One region of the Planococcus versutus genome, then DNA from elsewhere that is predicted to be linked to it. Evidence: predicted binding sites of a transcription regulator. Region 1 holds the regulator's gene; the other holds the start of a gene.
The links. The regulator LexA, encoded in region 1, represses DNA repair genes until DNA is damaged. The targets are predictions, from matches to a motif close to CGAACATATGTTCG.
Positions count from the first base shown of each region.

Region 1 (9,071 bases):
GTATAAAAGCATGGAACCATGCCCTGCCGATAACACAAAACGGTCACGGTTAAACCAATTAGGGTTTTTCGGGTTGTGGTTCATGTGTTTCGTCCATAATGTATACGCCATTGGAGCTGCGCCCATTGGCAATCCTGGATGACCAGAATTTGCTTTTTCAATAGCATCGATAGAAAGTGTACGAATTGTAGTTACTGCAAGTTGATCTGCGTGGGTTGACATAGTAACATCCTTTCTCAAACAAATAGTTAATCCCTTTCTAGTTTAGTCAACAATAGAAAAGAATACAATGAAAAAGAGAATAAGTAGTTAATTCAAATACTTATTCTCTCGGATATTTTTGACCTTGTCCGGAGTTACATCATTTCCGTTAGGATCAATTACTTTTACGTTTTCAATTGTGCCACGCATTGTTTTGCGGAAAGTTTGCAAGTATTCTTGACGCAAAGCTGTTTGTTCATGTGCTTCTTCTTTTGTTAAGCCATCGGTTTTGGATTTGCGTGACAATTGGTTGATACGATTTAACTTATCGGGTGATAACATGTACATCCACCTTTCTTCTTTTCATATCGTACAAAAAAAGTCCGATTTCTGCAATGTTTTAGTCTTCCATCAGTCGTTCGTATTCTTTGTAACGACGATGTACTGTCGCTTTGCTCGCTTGATAGCCAAATCCTTGCAATGTTACGGCAATTTCACTGAACGTTAAGCCATTAGCCTTTAAACTTACGATTTGATCAATTGGTAAATCAATACGCTCTCGTCCGTCCGGATTGCCTTTGCCTTTAAGATTTTTTTCCGGTCTATACCCATTGTTTACAGCGCGTTTCATGCCTCGTTTGATTTTAGCATTATGTATTTTGCGCTGATATTCTTCAACGATAGCTAAAATTTCAAGCACCATATCATCCATATCATTTAGCGCAATAGGTCCTTGATCTGATAGCGTATACACATCAACATTGTATTTTTTCATTACGTGCAAGAGGGCTATCCTTGCATGCCCTCTACCTAGACGGGTCTCATCTTGAATGAAAACAGCGTCCACTGCATCTGTTTTAATGGCATTGAGCATTTCTAGTAATCCTTCTCGGTCCATTTCATAGCCGCTATGCTGATCGGAAAAGACACCGTCCACTTTATAGGATTGCTGAAACGCAAACTTCATTAGCTCTTCTTCTTGTCTCTCTAGTGAAGATTCTTGTGTGTCTTTTGTTGTGCTGACACGACAATATAATAATGCGATTTTCTTCATTCATTGTCACCTGCAAATTTTTTCGTTTCATCTGGCACGTAGTTAAGTTGATCACTAGGGATATCAAGAGAATCACCTGCGATAATTTTAGCAGTTGTTAAATTATTTTCTTTCATAATTTCTTCTATCCATTCATGATGCGGCGTCGAACCACTAAAAGATTCAGCTAAAGTCCACAGTGTATCGCCTTCTTTTATTTCAAGTTGGCTTGTTTGTGCACTGTTGTTAGTATGGGACAAAATTGCATAAAAAGTAAACAACATAATTAACACGAAAAATAAAATAAGATAAGTGTTTTGTCGGATGATTGTTATTTAAATCGCCTCCTGGGAATGAGTGTTCGGAATGTATGTTCTCATATTAATGCGAACAAGTGTTTTTGTCAACAATTAAAATTCGAACCTATGTTTGCATTTCAATGCCCGAGTTGGTATACTATTGGTAGAAATCAAGTAGAATTACTCAAAATGAGGTGAAACGGTTGAAAAAAGTATCTAAGCGTCAAGAAGACATCCTGACATTCATAAAAGAAGAAGTCCGCTTAAAAGGCTATCCGCCTTCCGTTCGTGAAATTGGTGAGGCCGTGGGTCTTGCATCTAGCTCGACTGTTCATGGTCACTTGGCCCGTCTTGAAAGTAAAGGCTTAATCCGTCGAGATCCGACTAAACCAAGAGCTATCGAAGTTATTAGCACTGATGAAGCTTTAATTGATAAAAGTCCTGTATTGCACGTACCTTTAATTGGTAAAGTAACTGCCGGTACACCCATTACGGCGATTGAGAACGTTGAAGAATACTTTCCACTTCCACAAAGTTATGGCACAGAAGATGATCACATCTTCATGTTAGAAATCATGGGAGAAAGTATGATCGAAGCTGGTATTTTAAACGGCGACTATGTTATCGTAAAACAACAACAAACCGCTAATAATGGCGATATCGTCGTCGCAATGACTGCCGAAGACGAAGCAACTGTAAAACGCTTTTTCCGAGAAGATAATTATTTCCGTTTACAGCCTGAAAATTCTTCAATGGATCCCATTATTGTGGAACAAGTATCTATTTTAGGTAAAGTTGTTGGCGTCTATCGCCAAATTCATTAATCCAAAAAACACCGTGAAAAATTTCACGGTGTTTTTATTATGTAAATTTGTTATCCTTTTAAACAGCTAAACGCTAAAATAACTGGAATTCGTTTTCTTCTTTCGTATCCTTCTTCGTCTTGAAAATGATGTCGACTTGGCATCCCCTCGCGTAACCCTGTTACATTAAAACCAGCCTGTGTTAAAGCGGTAAAGTAATTCTCAACGGTACGGTGATATTTGACCACTATTTTATCAATCCATGGCTCTTTGCGTTCGCCTTCTATAAAATAATCATCCACAATCCAATTGCTTCTTTTTTCACCCGACTCTTTGCTTGCAAAAGAAGACGTGGTTAATGGATGTTGTATACTAAAGATAAATTTACCTCCATCTTTCAAACTCGCATGGACATCCCGAAACAATTGATCTACTTCTTTTAAGTAGTGAATGACTAAGCGAGAAGTGACAGTATCAACCGATTTTTTTGGAAAGTCAAATGATTCAAGTTTTGACTGTGTAAGTTCTCCTGAAAAACCTGCTAAGTTTTGAATCGCTAAGTCAATCATTTGTCCAGACCCTTCAACTCCATGATAGTTACATGCACCGTTCGCTAATAGTTCTTTGCCAAAACTCGCATCTCCGCATCCTAAATCTAATATGCGTTGGTGTTGAAACGATCCAAGCAATTCATAAATTACTGGTTTTTCAATACTGTTATTCGGACTATCCACGCGATTTCTTCTTCTCAAATAGTTAGTTAAAAAATCCGTCTCTTCGTAAACAGCTGGACCTTTAAATTCCATTACAATTCCTCCTATTATTGACTTTCATCAAAATAATGCCGTAAAAAAAGATGCTGCTTCTGCAACACCTCTGTGCAGCTTATCAAGAAGAAACCTTCTACAATTCGCTGACTTTTATATAATTAACTAAATTGATTGTGATGCGATAAATATTGCTTGTTTCATTATCGGAAACTTCGTAAGTACCATTTGATGGGATTTGACTTAATGCCGATTCTTTATCCACAGCTTGAATGTGATGAACAAACGTATTTTCTTTATCAAAATTAAATTCTACTCGAAACATCTTCATGAAATGGCCTCCTCTAATCTACTAAGGTTTTCTTTTCTTTCTGAATAAGTGTACCATAGTCCAAACGCTATTGCTGTTTAGACAATTCTTTTAGAACAATGACTTTTAGCGCTAATAGCTCATCTTCAGTTAACTCTTCTTCCAACTTATCGATCACGTCTTCTGTTGACATCGTGCCTTTTTCAACTTGAGACTTCATTTTGACTAACTTGGTAAATCCTACTTTTTTCACTAATGTATTAGCAGCATCTTCAGTTGTTTGGAAAGGCAAAGACTGTTGCGATTGTGATTTTTCTGGTGCTTGCTGCTGCTCTGAAATCTCTGCTTTTTCTATATATTGAATCATTTGCGGATCATTTTCTACATATTCCACTATTTTTTCCATCTGTCCACTATCTTTCAGTTTTTCAGTCGCTTCAAGTACGAAACGTTCTGCCGATAAATCAGGTCCAACAACATACACACCGATCCCAGCAAATGAAAAAAAGATCAAAAAGATGATGATGGTCATCAAAAAGCGCATTGTCAACATCCCCTCTGCTTTTAGATTATTATAACAGCATATGAGAAAATGTGTATAAACTTTCCAAAAAAACCTCAAATCCCTTTTAAAAGGAGTTCGAGGTTTTTTTAATTACGAATTTTCAATTAATCGTTGTTTCCGCTGCTCAGCAATCCACCAATCGATATGTTCTAAGTTAAATATAATGACATCTTTATAGGCTTTGCGATGCGGAATTTTTCTTCTCAACATTAAATCAGTAATCTCTTCTACAGCCAGTGGATAATCTACTGACTCCAAATAATTGACTAAATTCGGTAGTCCCTGAATTTTCCTCAATTTAATCCCCTCCCACAAAATCCTCCTTTCGATCTTTCAAAAGGAAAATTCAGTATGAGTTACTAAATTTACAGGCTGCACTATACTATATCCTTTTTACATAGATAGTAAACCTGAAGTGAGAATTGATTTATCGTCAAACGAGAAAAAACCGCTAGAGCTTAAAGCTCTAACGGTTTTCATCTTAATACATCTTCAAATATTGTTCACGTTCCCAAGGGTGTACGCTTGTGCGGAACATTTCCCATTCAATTTCTTTTGCTTCGACAAAGTTATTTAAAATATGTTTGCCTAATGCCTTAGTCATAACTTCATTTTTTTGTAGTTCTCGTAATGCGTCATAAAGCGAACTTGGAAGATCTTCGATGCCAACTGCTTCACGTTCTTTTTGATTCATCATGTAGATATTGCGGTCTACTGCTTTTGGTGGCGCTAAATCTCTCTTGATGCCATCAAGACCTGCACCTAATAATACAGCCATTGCTAAGTATGGATTAGCTGCAGGGTCAACTGAGCGTACTTCTACACGAGTAGATAATCCACGTGATGACGGGATACGTACTAACGGACTTCGATTTTGTCCTGACCATGCAATATAGCAAGGCGCTTCATATCCTGGTACTAGACGTTTGTATGAGTTCACAAGTGGATTTGTAATTGCTGTATATCCTTTAGCATGCTCGATAACTCCTGCGATAAATTGGTAAGCTGTTTTGCTTAGTTTCATATCGCCGTCTTCATCTAAGAACGTGTTGCGTTTTCCATCAAACAAAGAAACGTTCATATGCATGCCTGATCCACTAACACCAAATAACGGTTTAGGCATGAATGTTGCGTGAAGACCGTGTTTACGTGCAATTGTTTTTACTACCAGTTTAAACGTTTGAATATCATCACACGCTTTGATTGCATCAGCGTATTTAAAGTCAATTTCATGTTGTCCTGGTGCTACTTCGTGGTGAGAAGCTTCGATTTCAAAGCCCATTTCTTCAAGCTCAAGAACAATATCACGTCGACAGTTCTCACCAAGGTCCATAGGCGCTAAGTCAAAATAGCCACCATGATCATTTAACTCTAGAGACGGCTCGCCGCGTTCATCTAGTTTGAATAAGAAAAATTCTGGCTCTGGGCCAAGATTAAAGTGTGTAAATCCAAGCTCTTCCATTTCTTTTAAAATGCGTTTTAAGTTGTTGCGCGGATCTCCAGCAAATGGCGTGCCATCTGGGTTATAAATATCACAGATTAAACGAGCAACTTTTCCTTTCCCAGTAATCCATGGGAAAACCACCCATGTGTCAAGGTCTGGAAATAAATACATATCGGATTCTTCGATACGTACAAATCCATCGATAGAAGATCCATCAAACATCATCTTATTATCGAGTGCTTTGTCTAACTGAGATGTTGGTATTTCAACGTTTTTAATGACTCCCAGAATATCTGTAAATTGTAAACGAATAAAATTAACGTTTTCTTCTTTTACTAATCTGTGAATATCTTCTTTTGAATACTTGCTCATGTTCGCTTCACTCTCCTATGAATGTTGTATGTGAGCCCATTATTAATGAAAAAAACGGGATAAATCACTTTGCTTAAAGCCACCTAATTCGTACGGTCTTGCTTGATGTTTTAGTTGTTCTCGCAACAATATGCGCAACTCTTCATCACTTATATGCTTAGGTTCTACTTTTACATTCTCATGTCGTAAGCCCAAGTCAAATATTTTTCTAATTCCTGCCATATTGAGTCCTTGATCTAAATAATCTTTAATTTCAAGAAGGATATCAACGTCATCCAACGAAAACATACGCTTGTTGCCTTCTGTACGAGCAGGATAAATTAACTCATGCTCCTCATAATAACGGATTTGTCTCGCTGTCAATTCTGTAAGTTGCATAACGATACTGATTGGGAGAAGCGGCATTGTCCGTCGCACCCGGTTCGTCATAAGATTCACCTACTCTAATTAATTATTACTTACAAAAGTATATAATATGTTAGGTTTCTTGTCAAACTGATGTAAGTTTTCCTTACATCGATTTCATTATGTTTTTAGCTCGAAATCTGTCAAACTAATTTCAACTTGTTTAACTCATCAACTGAGTTAAGAACCGCAATTTTAACGTGCTCGTATGTAAGACCACCTTGAACAAAGGCTGTGTAAGGGGGACGAATCGGGCCGTCAGCTGTCAACTCAATACTCGACCCTTGAACAAATGTGCCTGCTGCCATGATGACATCGTCTTCATATCCAGGCATATACGCCGGTTCTGGCTTAAATTGCGCATTGACCGGAGAACTTGCTTGTATCGTTTGGCAAAAAGCAATCATTTGTTTAGCAGTTTGAAAAGATACCGACTGAATCAAATCTGTCCGTTTGTCACTCCAATGAGGTGTTGTTTCCATTCCGGCCTGTTCTTAATAAGGCTGAAGTAAAAATAGCTCCTTTTAAAGCTTGCGAGACAATATGAGGCGCCATAAAAAAACCTTGATACATATCTGGCAGAGCATTGAGTGATGCACCTGCCTCCCCACCTATACCCGGTGAGGTCATTCGGTAACCACATTTTTCAACTAATGCTGTTCGTCCCGCAATATAGCCGCCGATCTTCGCTAAACCTCCACCTGGATTTTTAATTAAAGAACCCGCGATCAAATCTGCTCCGACTTCAATTGGTTCACGCGTTTCTACAAATTCTCCATAACAATTATCCACAAATACAATAGCTTCTGGTTTTATTCGGCGAATCGATACAATCATTTCTTCTATTTCTTCTATCGTAAAAGAAGGACGCGTATCGTATCCTCTAGATCGTTGAATGGCAATCATTTTTGTTTTTCCTGATATCGCTTTTTCAGCTGTTTGCCAATCGATTTTATTATCAAAAGTTAATTCGATATGCCGGTAACTGATGCCAAAGTCATTTAATGACCCAGTATCTTTTTCGCCACCCGAAACGATAGAATCCAATGTATCATAAGGTTTGCCTGTTAAGTAAAGCAACTCGTCACCAGGCCGCAGTATGCCGAACAAGGAAATCGTGATGGCATGTGTTCCTGAAATGATTTGAGGACGTACGAGTGCGGCTTCAGCTCTAAAGACATCTGCATATACGCGTTCAAGTGTATCTCGTCCATCATCGTCGTAGCCATAGCCAGTCGAAGGATTGAAATGATGATCACTTACGCGCTGGTTGTGAAAAGCAGCCAATACTTTTTTCTGATTTACATAAGCTGTGTCATCAGCTAATTGGAGCTGTTTTTCAATCGTTTTTTCTATTTTTTTAATGGTAGTTAACATATAATTCTCCATTCTTTCTAATTTCTCTTTCTATTATGGAGCATGACTTGAAATAGCGTCAAATTCTGCTACAATTCATAGAGTTACATGTTGAGGAGGAAAAAGGCTATGGCTTGGGAAGTACTAAGCGCCATTGGTACAATTGCTTTTGCGGTATCTGGCGCAATTATCGCCATGGAAGAAGAATACGATATTTTTGGCGTTTATCTTCTTGGCGTTGTCACAGCTTTTGGCGGCGGTGCGATCCGCAATCTATTGATTGGCGTACCTGTTTCTGCTTTATGGGAGCAAGAATTCATGTTTCAGCTGGCCTTTATTTCGATTACAATTGTTTTCTTATTTCCACATAATTTGCTTGGTCATTGGAATCGTTGGGGTCACTTTTTTGACGCCATTGGGTTGTCCGCATTTGCGGTTCAAGGTGCGATTTATGCAGTCGAACTAAACTTGCCTTTGTTCGCCGTTATTGTTGCAGCAGTATTGACAGGATCTGGTGGGGGCATTATACGAGACATGTTAGCTGGAAGAAAACCGCTCGTGTTAAAATCAGAAATTTATGCTGTATGGGCCGCTTTAGCTGGCTTGTTTATCAGCTTTAATTGGGCTGAATCTGATTTGATGCTTTACTCGTTATTCGTGCTTATTACGATTTTGAGAATTTTGTCTTATACCTTTAAATGGCGATTGCCCGCTCGTAAAATTCAAGTATCCTAAAAAAACAGACCTACCGGCGTATATCACCGAGGTCTGTTTTTTTATAGTTATGCGATCGTCTCACCATTCCAAGCAGTCATGCCACCCTCGATGTTGGTTGTGTTAATTTTATTTGACTCTAGAATACCGCAAGCCATTTCGCTACGGCGTCCTGCTCGACATACCACATGATATTCTTTTTGAGCATCAAATTCTCCGATGCGTTCTTCAACATCACCAAGAGGAACATGTTTTGCGCCTGGAATCATTCCGGCAGCCACTTCGTCCGCTTCACGAACATCGATAATGTTCAACTCTTCTCCAGCTTCCACACGTTTTTCCAATTCATCTGCTGTAATGATTTTCATGAATACCCCTCCTGAAAATAAATCTCATTTATACTAAAATGCTATACCCATACAAGATAACTGTCAACCTGAAAAGTGCAGGCTGCCGTGTAGATTCGACGGGCATAAGACGCACTGGCGAAGCGGCGTTCTTTGTCGCACAGCCCAGAGTGGCTTATGACCCTAGAATCTGACTGCCGGAGCTAGACAACCCGAAAAGTGCAGGCTGCCGTGTAGATTCGACGGACTCAACCCATAAAAAAACGGACCATAAGTGCAGTCCGAAAATCTTCTTATTCTTCGTGTTCAATTGCTACAGGTTTTGACGGTGAAAAAGTTGAAATAGCATGTTTGTAAATTAATTGCTGTTTGCCATCTGTTTCAACCAACACTGTAAAATTATCATAAGATTTAATGGTTCCTTTTAATTGAAAGCCATTTAGTAAAAAGACCGT
Region 1 is NZ_CP016540.2:2,031,961-2,041,031, forward strand. It holds gene tkt (transketolase) at 1-222, opposite strand, end outside; gene I858_RS10470 (DUF896 domain-containing protein) at 310-543, opposite strand; gene I858_RS10475 (YneB family resolvase-like protein) at 602-1,255, opposite strand; gene yneA (cell division suppressor protein YneA) at 1,252-1,569, opposite strand; gene lexA (transcriptional repressor LexA) at 1,737-2,357, shown strand; gene I858_RS10490 (class I SAM-dependent methyltransferase) at 2,408-3,142, opposite strand; gene I858_RS10495 (hypothetical protein) at 3,240-3,434, opposite strand; gene I858_RS10500 (hypothetical protein) at 3,502-3,957, opposite strand; gene I858_RS10505 (hypothetical protein) at 4,069-4,275, opposite strand; gene glnA (type I glutamate--ammonia ligase) at 4,460-5,794, opposite strand; gene I858_RS10515 (MerR family transcriptional regulator) at 5,837-6,223, opposite strand; partial or broken gene I858_RS10520 (methionine gamma-lyase family protein) at 6,343-7,576, opposite strand; gene I858_RS10525 (trimeric intracellular cation channel family protein) at 7,685-8,290, shown strand; gene I858_RS10530 (rhodanese-like domain-containing protein) at 8,338-8,637, opposite strand; gene hfq (RNA chaperone Hfq) at 8,910-9,071, opposite strand, start outside.

Region 2 (9,071 bases), 430 kb from region 1:
AGTTTCTTAGCTGGGCTCAAAAAGCGTATGACAACTACCGTGCAGTTCCACCTGCGACAGGTATTGTTCACCAAGTAAACCTTGAGTATTTAGCAAACGTTGTCCATTCCATTGAAAATGAAGACGGAACGTTCGAAACTTTCCCTGATACATTGTTCGGAACAGATTCACATACGACAATGATCAATGGAATAGGTGTTCTTGGATGGGGAGTTGGCGGTATCGAAGCTGAAGCCGGTATGCTCGGACAACCTTCTTACTTCCCAATTCCTGAAGTTATCGGTGTTAAAATGACAGGCGAACTTCCAAACGGTGCAACTGCAACTGATTTGGCATTGAAAGTGACACAAACTTTACGTAAAAAAGGCGTTGTAGGTAAATTTGTTGAGTTTTTCGGTCCTGGTGTTACGACATTGCCATTAGCTGACCGCGCAACAATTGCGAATATGGCTCCAGAATATGGCGCGACGTGTGGTTTCTTCCCAGTTGATGAAGAAGCACTTGATTACATGCGTTTAACTGCTCGTGATGAAGAGCAAATTGCTGTAACAAAAGCTTATTTACAAGCCAATGATATGTTTTTCACTGTCAATAACGAAGATCCCATTTATACAGATTTAGTAGAAATTGATCTTTCTGAAATCGAACCAAACCTTGCAGGACCAAAACGTCCACAAGATTTGATTCCTTTGTCTCAAATGAAAACTGAGTTCAATAAAGCTGTAACAGGTGAAGAAGGACCTCATGGTTTTGCACTTGATGAAGCTGAAATCGAAAAAACAGCAACGGTCAACTTTAAAGATGGCAGAACTGCTGAAATGAAGACCGGTTCACTAGCGATTGCAGCAATTACATCATGTACAAATACCTCTAACCCATACGTTATGCTTGGTGCTGGACTTGTAGCGAAAAAAGCAGTCGAAAAAGGATTAGCTCCACCTGCTTATGTAAAAACTTCATTAGCTCCAGGATCTAAAGTTGTTACAGGTTACTTGAACGATTCTGGTTTGTTAGATTACATGAACCAAATCGGCTTTAACTTGGTCGGATACGGCTGTACAACTTGTATCGGTAACTCAGGTCCATTGCTTCCAGAAATCGAAGAAGCAATTCTTGATAACGATTTACTGGTATCGTCGGTATTGTCTGGTAACCGTAACTTTGAAGGACGCATTCACCCACTTGTTAAAGCAAACTACTTGGCATCTCCAATGCTAGTTGTCGCTTATGCACTTGCTGGTACTGTAGATATCGACTTTGCAGTTGATCCAATTGGTAAAGACAAAGAAGGTAAAGACGTATTCTTTAAAGACATCTGGCCAACAACTGAAGAAATCAAAAAAACAGTAAAAGATACAGTTACTCCAAAATTATTCCGTAAAGAATACGAGCATGTATTTAACGAGAACGAAGCTTGGAATGCAATTGAAACAAATGATGATTCATTATACGCATTCGATTCGACATCGACGTATATCCAAAATCCACCTTTCTTTGAAGGTCTTTCGAAAGAGCCTTCTCCAATTCAAGCGTTATCTGACCTCCGTGTCGTAGCGAAATTCGCAGATTCTATCACGACTGACCACATTTCACCAGCTGGTGCAATTGGTAAAGATACGCCTGCAGGCTTATACCTTCGAGAAAATGGAGTTGAACCACGTAATTTCAACTCTTATGGATCTCGTCGTGGTAACCATGAAGTCATGATGCGCGGAACATTTGCGAACATCCGTATCCGTAACCAAGTAGCACCAGGAACAACTGGTGGTTATACAACTTACTGGCCAACGGGCGAAACAATGGCGATTTATGACGCAGCGATGAAATACCAAGAACAAGGTACAGGACTTGTGGTCTTGACTGGTAAAGATTACGGTATGGGCTCTTCACGTGACTGGGCGGCTAAAGGAACATTCCTTTTGGGCATCAAAACAGTTATCGCTGAAAGTTATGAGCGCATTCACCGCTCTAACCTTGTTATGATGGGTGTTTTACCGTTGCAATTTGTTAACGGCGAAAGCGCAGATTCTCTAGGATTAACGGGTCATGAAACAATCAGTGTAAACTTGACTGATGATGTGAAACCACGTGACGTTCTTACAGCTACAGCTACTGCTGAAGATGGTAAAGTAACAGAGTTCCAAGTGCTAGCTCGATTTGATTCTGAAGTAGAAGTAGACTATTTCCGACACGGTGGTATTTTGCAAATGGTACTCCGTAACAAATTGCTAGAAGTTTAAGATTAGTAAAGGCTGTCGGAAATTCTCGACAGCCTTTTTCTATTTCAAGTTATTTATAACGTCTAACATACAATCGAAAAGAAATTTCTTGTATACTGATAAAGAGGTGAAGTGAGTATGTACATAAGCGAAAAAGAAATTGAAATTCGCTACGCAGAGACAGATCAAATGGGCGTTGTCTATCACGCAAACTACATTATTTGGCTAGAAATTGGCCGTACACAGCTGATTAAAGATTTAGGTTTTACTTATGCAGGCATGGAAAAAGATGGCTACTTATCTCCCGTAGTGGACATCTCCATTCAATATAAAGCAGCGCTTCGTTACGGACAAAAAGCATTTATCCGAACATGGGTAGAAGAACATGGGCGTCTGCGGACAAAGTATGGCTATGAAGTTGTTCATGAAGATGGAACAATCGCTGCTAAAGCTTTATCTGAACACGTCGTTGTTAAAAAAGAATCATTCCGTCCTGTGTCCATTCAAAAAATCTACCCAGAATGGCATCAAAAATACGAAGAAGTTAAAAGAAAGATTTTCGATGGCATTCGGAATTAAACGAGACGAACTCGAGTCTTGGAAACAGGGTGTTGATAGCGGGAAAATTTCGTTTTTGACGCATTATTGGGTAGATAATCGATTTCCTGGCTGCAATACCGTAACAAAAGTCGGATGCAATGACTTAACTAAACTTGAAACATGGGGAAAGCAGTACGGATTACAACGTGAATGGATGGATTTGCGAGGCAATTATCCTCATTTTGATTTATTTGGCGAGCGTCAGCGAGACATTTTGCAGCGTGAAGGCCATTTAGCACAATTGAATAAACTGCAAAATAAAAAAGCATGAGTTATTCATGCTTTTTTATTTTATATATGAATATTCAAGTTCATGTAAGTCATCGTTCACGCTAACTTCTAGATTGTGCTCATCGAAATACCAAATATCATTTTTTTCGATAAAATAAACTACGTGATCTCGTTCAAGTTGAACCCCTATTTCTCGAGGTTGATCTTTTGTTACACCTAGTGAAAAGCCAGGCTGTAGCTTACTTGAACCACCGTAACGGACAAAAAAGCGAACGGCTTCTCCGTGCATAACTTCCATTTCTTTTTTAAACCAATCGAGAGCGTCATTGCTAATGATAATTTGCATATTCCACCTCTTTCCACTGATTACATCCAGCTGATTTTGGGTTCTGTCCCTTCACGAATACGAGAAATATTGGCACGGTGTCGAAAAATAATGAATAACGCCAAAATATAAATGACCGCCATAAACAAATAATCTGCAGTGAAAATGGCATAAATCGTGATATAGACGATAAATACTACTGCTAAGATAATTGATGATAAGGATACCATTTTAGTGATTTTAAGTGCAATTAATAGAACTGCAACTGCCATAATAAACAAAGGCCATTGATAACCAAGTAAGATACCACCTGAAGTAGCCACGGCTTTTCCACCTTTAAACTTAGCAAATACCGGATAAATATGACCGATTACCGCCAATACACCAAAAACAAGCGGATGAATATCAGTTGCAATATAAAGCGGTATTAATGTAGCGGCAGTACCTTTCAAAATATCTAAAAGCGTGACAGCAATTCCGGCCTTTTTTCCAAGTGTGCGAAAAGTATTTGTAGCTCCAAGGTTGCCACTACCTTGAGTACGAATATCAGTTTTGTAGAATAGTTTCCCTACCCATAGAGCAGAAGGGATTGAACCAAGTAAGTATGCAAGTAACATGGGCAGTAGTATGGTCATGATGAACTCCTTTACAACAACCTTATTTTATAGTTTTAGTTTACCATGACTGAACTTCTTTGAACAATAGTCGGTAGATTATTCAACAGACACGACAAAATCGTGTATGATAGAATAAAAAGGACAGGTGAATCTTTTGGAAAATCCTAGCCGTAACGAAATTAAAGTTATACTAGACACAGCTAAAACTATTGCAGTTGTTGGCTTAAGCCCAGATCCAAGTCGTACTTCTTATATTGTATCTCAAGCAATGCAACGTGCAGGCTATCGAATTATTCCGGTTAATCCGATGACAGACACTGTACTTGGTGAAAAAAGTTATGGTTGTTTAACTGAAATACCTGAAAAAGTAGACATCGTAAATGTTTTTCGGCGCAGTGAATTTTTAGAAGAAATTGCCGATGACTTTATAAAAATTGAAAGCGCAGTGTTTTGGTCTCAATTAAATGTAGTAGATGAAAATGTATTCAAACGTTTGACTGATGCGGGGTATACAGTCATTATGGATCGGTGTATAAAAGTAGAGCATGCCATTTTGAAATAAGACTTTTATCGCTAAAGGGCGCATCGCGCTCTTTTTCTATGAAGTTTGACAGATAGACTAAAGATGGAATACCATAAAGATAAATAAAACACGAACAAACGTTTGTTGGGGAGATTAGATGGCTAAAATTCAAAGCACCGCATATGACGAAGAAGCAATCCAAGTACTTGAAGGCTTGGATGCTGTTAGAAAGCGTCCGGGTATGTATATTGGTTCGACAGACACACGAGGACTTCACCATTTAGTCTATGAAATCGTTGATAATTCGGTCGATGAAGCACTTGCTGGGTATGGTGACAAAATTACTGTTACCATTCAGGAAGACAATAGCATCAGTATTCGAGATTTTGGACGTGGTATGCCAACAGGGATGCACCGCAGTGGGAAACCCACGCCTGAAGTCATTTTGACAGTGCTCCACGCCGGAGGGAAATTTGGTCAAGGTGGGTATAAAACAAGTGGTGGACTCCATGGAGTCGGTGCTTCTGTTGTGAATGCATTATCAAGTTTTTTAGAAGTGACCATTTATCGTGATGGCAAAAAATATCGTCAACGATTTGAAAACGGTGGGAAACCTGTTACTACACTAGAAGAAATTGGTTCAACAAAAGAAACCGGTACGATGATTCATTTCTTGCCCGATGAAACTATTTTCTCTGTAGCAAAATACAATTACGAAACACTTTCTGAACGGTTACGCGAATCTGCCTTTTTGTTAAAAGGGTTACGCATCGAGTTATTCGATCAACGGACAGAAGCGAAAGATGTTTTTCAATATGATACAGGTATCGAGGCGTTCGTTGCTTACTTGAACGAAGAAAAAGATGTTCTTCATCCAGTATCGTATATCGAAGGCCGGCAAGATGAAATGGAAATCGAATTTTCATTCCAGTTTAACGATGGCTATTCAGAAACGATTTTATCGTTTGTTAATAATGTTCGAACACGTGATGGTGGAACACATGAAACAGGTGCAAAAGCAGCAATGACACGTGTTTTTAACGACTATGCACGGAAAATTAATTTGTTAAAAGAAAAAGATAAAAACTTAGAAGGCTCGGATATTCGCGAAGGATTGGCAGCAATCGTATCGGTTCGCATTCCTGAAGGCATGTTGCAATTTGAAGGTCAGACAAAAAGTAAATTAGGAACAAGCGAAGCGCGTAGCATTGTTGATGCTGTGGTTTCTCAAAAATTAATGTATTATTTAGAAGAAAACGCGGATCTTAGTGCTTCTTTAGTGCGAAAAGCAATTCGCGCTGCACAAGCTCGATTAGCTGCACGTAAAGCTAGAGAAGATGCACGCAACGGGAAAAAGCGCAAAAAGTCGGATGCGCTGTTATCAGGTAAACTAACACCTGCCCAATCGCGTAATGCAAAGAAAAACGAATTATATCTAGTAGAAGGTGACTCTGCTGGCGGTTCAGCCAAACAAGGTCGTGATAGAACATTCCAGGCGATCTTGCCGCTTCGCGGAAAAGTAGTCAATACAGAAAAAGCTAAATTAGAAGAAATTATGAAAAACGAAGAAATTTCGACCATCATTCATGCAATAGGAGGCGGTGTTTCTTCGGACTTTTCAATCGATGATATCGCTTATAATAAAGTCATCATCATGACCGATGCGGATACTGATGGAGCCCATATTCAAGTGCTGCTGTTGACATTTTTCTTCCGTTACATGAAGCCTTTAATCGAGGCTGGTAAAGTCTTTATTGCCTTGCCGCCACTTTACAAAGTCTCTAAAGGACTCGGTAAAAAAGAAGTGATTGATTATGCATGGACTGAAGCTGACCTAGATGCCTCTATTAAAAAAGTTGGAAAAGGCTATACATTACAACGCTATAAAGGATTAGGAGAAATGAATGCAGACCAATTGTGGGAAACGACTATGAACCCAGAAACCAGAACGTTAATCCGCGTAACTATTGAAGACAGTGCACGTGCAGAACGTGGCATTACGACATTGATGGGTGATAAAGTTGAACCGCGACGCAAATGGATTGAAAACAATGTCGACTTTGGCTTAGAAAACGATAGCAATATTCTTGAAAATGATTTGATTCACGCTGAGGAGGAACTTGTATGACACAAACCGAACGATTTCAAGATTTGCCATTAGAAGAAGTAATTGGCGATCGGTTTGGCCGGTATAGTAAATACATTATCCAAGATCGTGCCTTGCCTGATGCACGTGATGGATTGAAACCTGTTCAGCGCCGAATTTTATATGCGATGTATCACGAAGGAAACACTAATGATAAAGCATTCCGTAAATCTGCAAAAACTGTTGGAAACGTTATTGGGAACTATCATCCTCACGGAGACAGTTCTGTTTACGAGGCGATGGTTCGATTAAGTCAAGACTGGAAAATTCGTCATATGCTCGTTGAAATGCATGGCAATAATGGGTCGATGGATGGTGACTCGCCAGCTGCGATGCGTTACACGGAAGCTCGTTTATCTGCAATTTCTTCTGAGTTGTTGCGTGACATCGACAAACGCACAGTAGATTTTATTCCAAACTTCGATGATTCCGATATGGAACCGACCGTATTACCAGCTCGTTTTCCGAACTTGTTAGTGAACGGTTCCACAGGGATTTCCGCAGGATACGCAACAGATATTCCGCCACATGCGCTTCATGAAGTTCTGGATGCCGTGTTAATGCGAATGGATAACTCCCAAGCGACTGTTGCTGAACTCATGAGTGTCATAAAAGGTCCTGATTTTCCAACAGGCGGTATTATTCAAGGTCTAGACGGTATACGAAAAGCTTATGAAACAGGAAAAGGTAAGATAATTGTCCGTTCTAAAGCCGAAATAGAGCCATTAAAAGGTGGAAAAGAACAAATTGTCATTACAGAAATTCCGTTTGAAGTGAATAAAGCGACAATGATTAAGAAAATTGATGATCATCGTTTTGATCGCAAACTCGAAGGTATTTCTGAAGTGCGCGACGAATCCGACAGAACTGGATTGCGTATTGTAATTGAATTGAAAAAAGATGTACAAGCACAAGGGATATTGAGTTATCTTTACAAAAATACAGATTTGCAAGTTAGTTATAATTTTAATATGGTCGCAATTTACAAACGACGTCCAACCATGATGACGTTGCAAACGATGCTAGATGCATACATTGAACATCAAAAAGAAGTGATTACAAAGCGCTCAGAGTTTGATTTGCAACGAGCAAGTGATCGCATGCATATCGTAGAAGGACTAATGAAAGCCTTGTCCATCCTAGACAAAGTTATCAAAACTATTCGTGCGTCAAAAGACAAACGCGATGCAAAAAACAATTTGATTGCTTCTTACGATTTTTCAGAAGCACAAGCAGAAGCCATCGTTTCTTTGCAACTTTACCGATTGACCAATACAGACATCACAGATTTAAAAAAAGAAGAAGCTGAACTCAAAAAAACAATTGCTGAATTGACGGGCATTTTAACAAGTACCACTAAATTAAAAAATGTGATTAAAAAAGAATTAGCGAATATTCGCAAGCAATTTGCGGAGCCTCGTCGATCAGTGATTGAAGATAAAATTGAAGAAATCACCATCACGCGTGAAATTATGATTCCAAGTGAAGAAGTTGTCGTAACCGTTACAAAAGAAGGATATGTAAAGCGGACAAGCACACGTTCCTATGCTGCATCAAACGGCAAGGATTTTGCGATGAAAGAAACCGATCATTTGTTATTTGAAGGCAATTTAAACACACAGCATACGGTATTAATTTTTACTACTGCAGGAAACTTCGTTTTCCAGCCAATAAACGAGCTCCCAGATATCAAATGGAAAGATTTGGGTCAGCATTTATCCAGCATCATTCAATTAGATGCCAATGAATCTGTTCTTACTGTATATCCGTTTGAAAATTTTGATGCAGATGCTAGCATTTTAACTGTTTCAAAAATGGGACAAGTTAAACGATCAGCGTTAAAGGATTATCAAATTCAACGCTATTCACGTACTGTGAAAACAATGAACTTGAAATCAGAAGACGTCATGATTTATGCAGGACTGGTAACAAAAGAAACGGAATTATTTATCGCAACCAATCAAGCTTATGGTGTTCGCTTTTCGTTGGATGAAGTGCCGTTAACTGGACTTCGAACAAGTGGCGTGAAGGGCGTGAATTTAAAAGATGGAGACAATGCCGTCTCCGCTGTTTTGATCGATTCAACTGTTAAACAAGAACTTGTTTTAATCACTCATCGTGGAGCAGCAAAGAAAATGAAGCAACAAGAATTTGAAAGCGGTGGCCGAGCGAAACGTGGTGTTATTATGCTTCGTGAGTTGAAATCAAATCCTCATCGTGTAGTTGCCGTAATTGGGGCAACGGGCAAAGAAGAAATTGTCTTGGAAACATCCAAAGGTATTCGAATTCCACTCACAGTCAATTCATTAAAAAATGTAGACCGTTATTCAAACGGTTCATTCATTGTTGATGAAGCAACAGACGGCAAAGTGATCAATGCATATCGTTTAGAAGCAAAAGAATAATATGG
Region 2 is NZ_CP016540.2:1,604,898-1,613,968, reverse strand. It holds gene acnA (aconitate hydratase AcnA) at 1-2,240, shown strand, start outside; gene I858_RS08160 (acyl-CoA thioesterase) at 2,358-2,798, shown strand; gene I858_RS08155 (hypothetical protein) at 2,782-3,090, shown strand; gene I858_RS08150 (HesB/YadR/YfhF family protein) at 3,106-3,396, opposite strand; gene plsY (glycerol-3-phosphate 1-O-acyltransferase PlsY) at 3,417-4,010, opposite strand; gene I858_RS08140 (CoA-binding protein) at 4,147-4,554, shown strand; gene parE (DNA topoisomerase IV subunit B) at 4,673-6,643, shown strand; gene parC (DNA topoisomerase IV subunit A) at 6,640-9,066, shown strand.
Region 2: the regulator LexA is predicted to act here: its motif matches at 4,646-4,659, upstream of parE (DNA topoisomerase IV subunit B).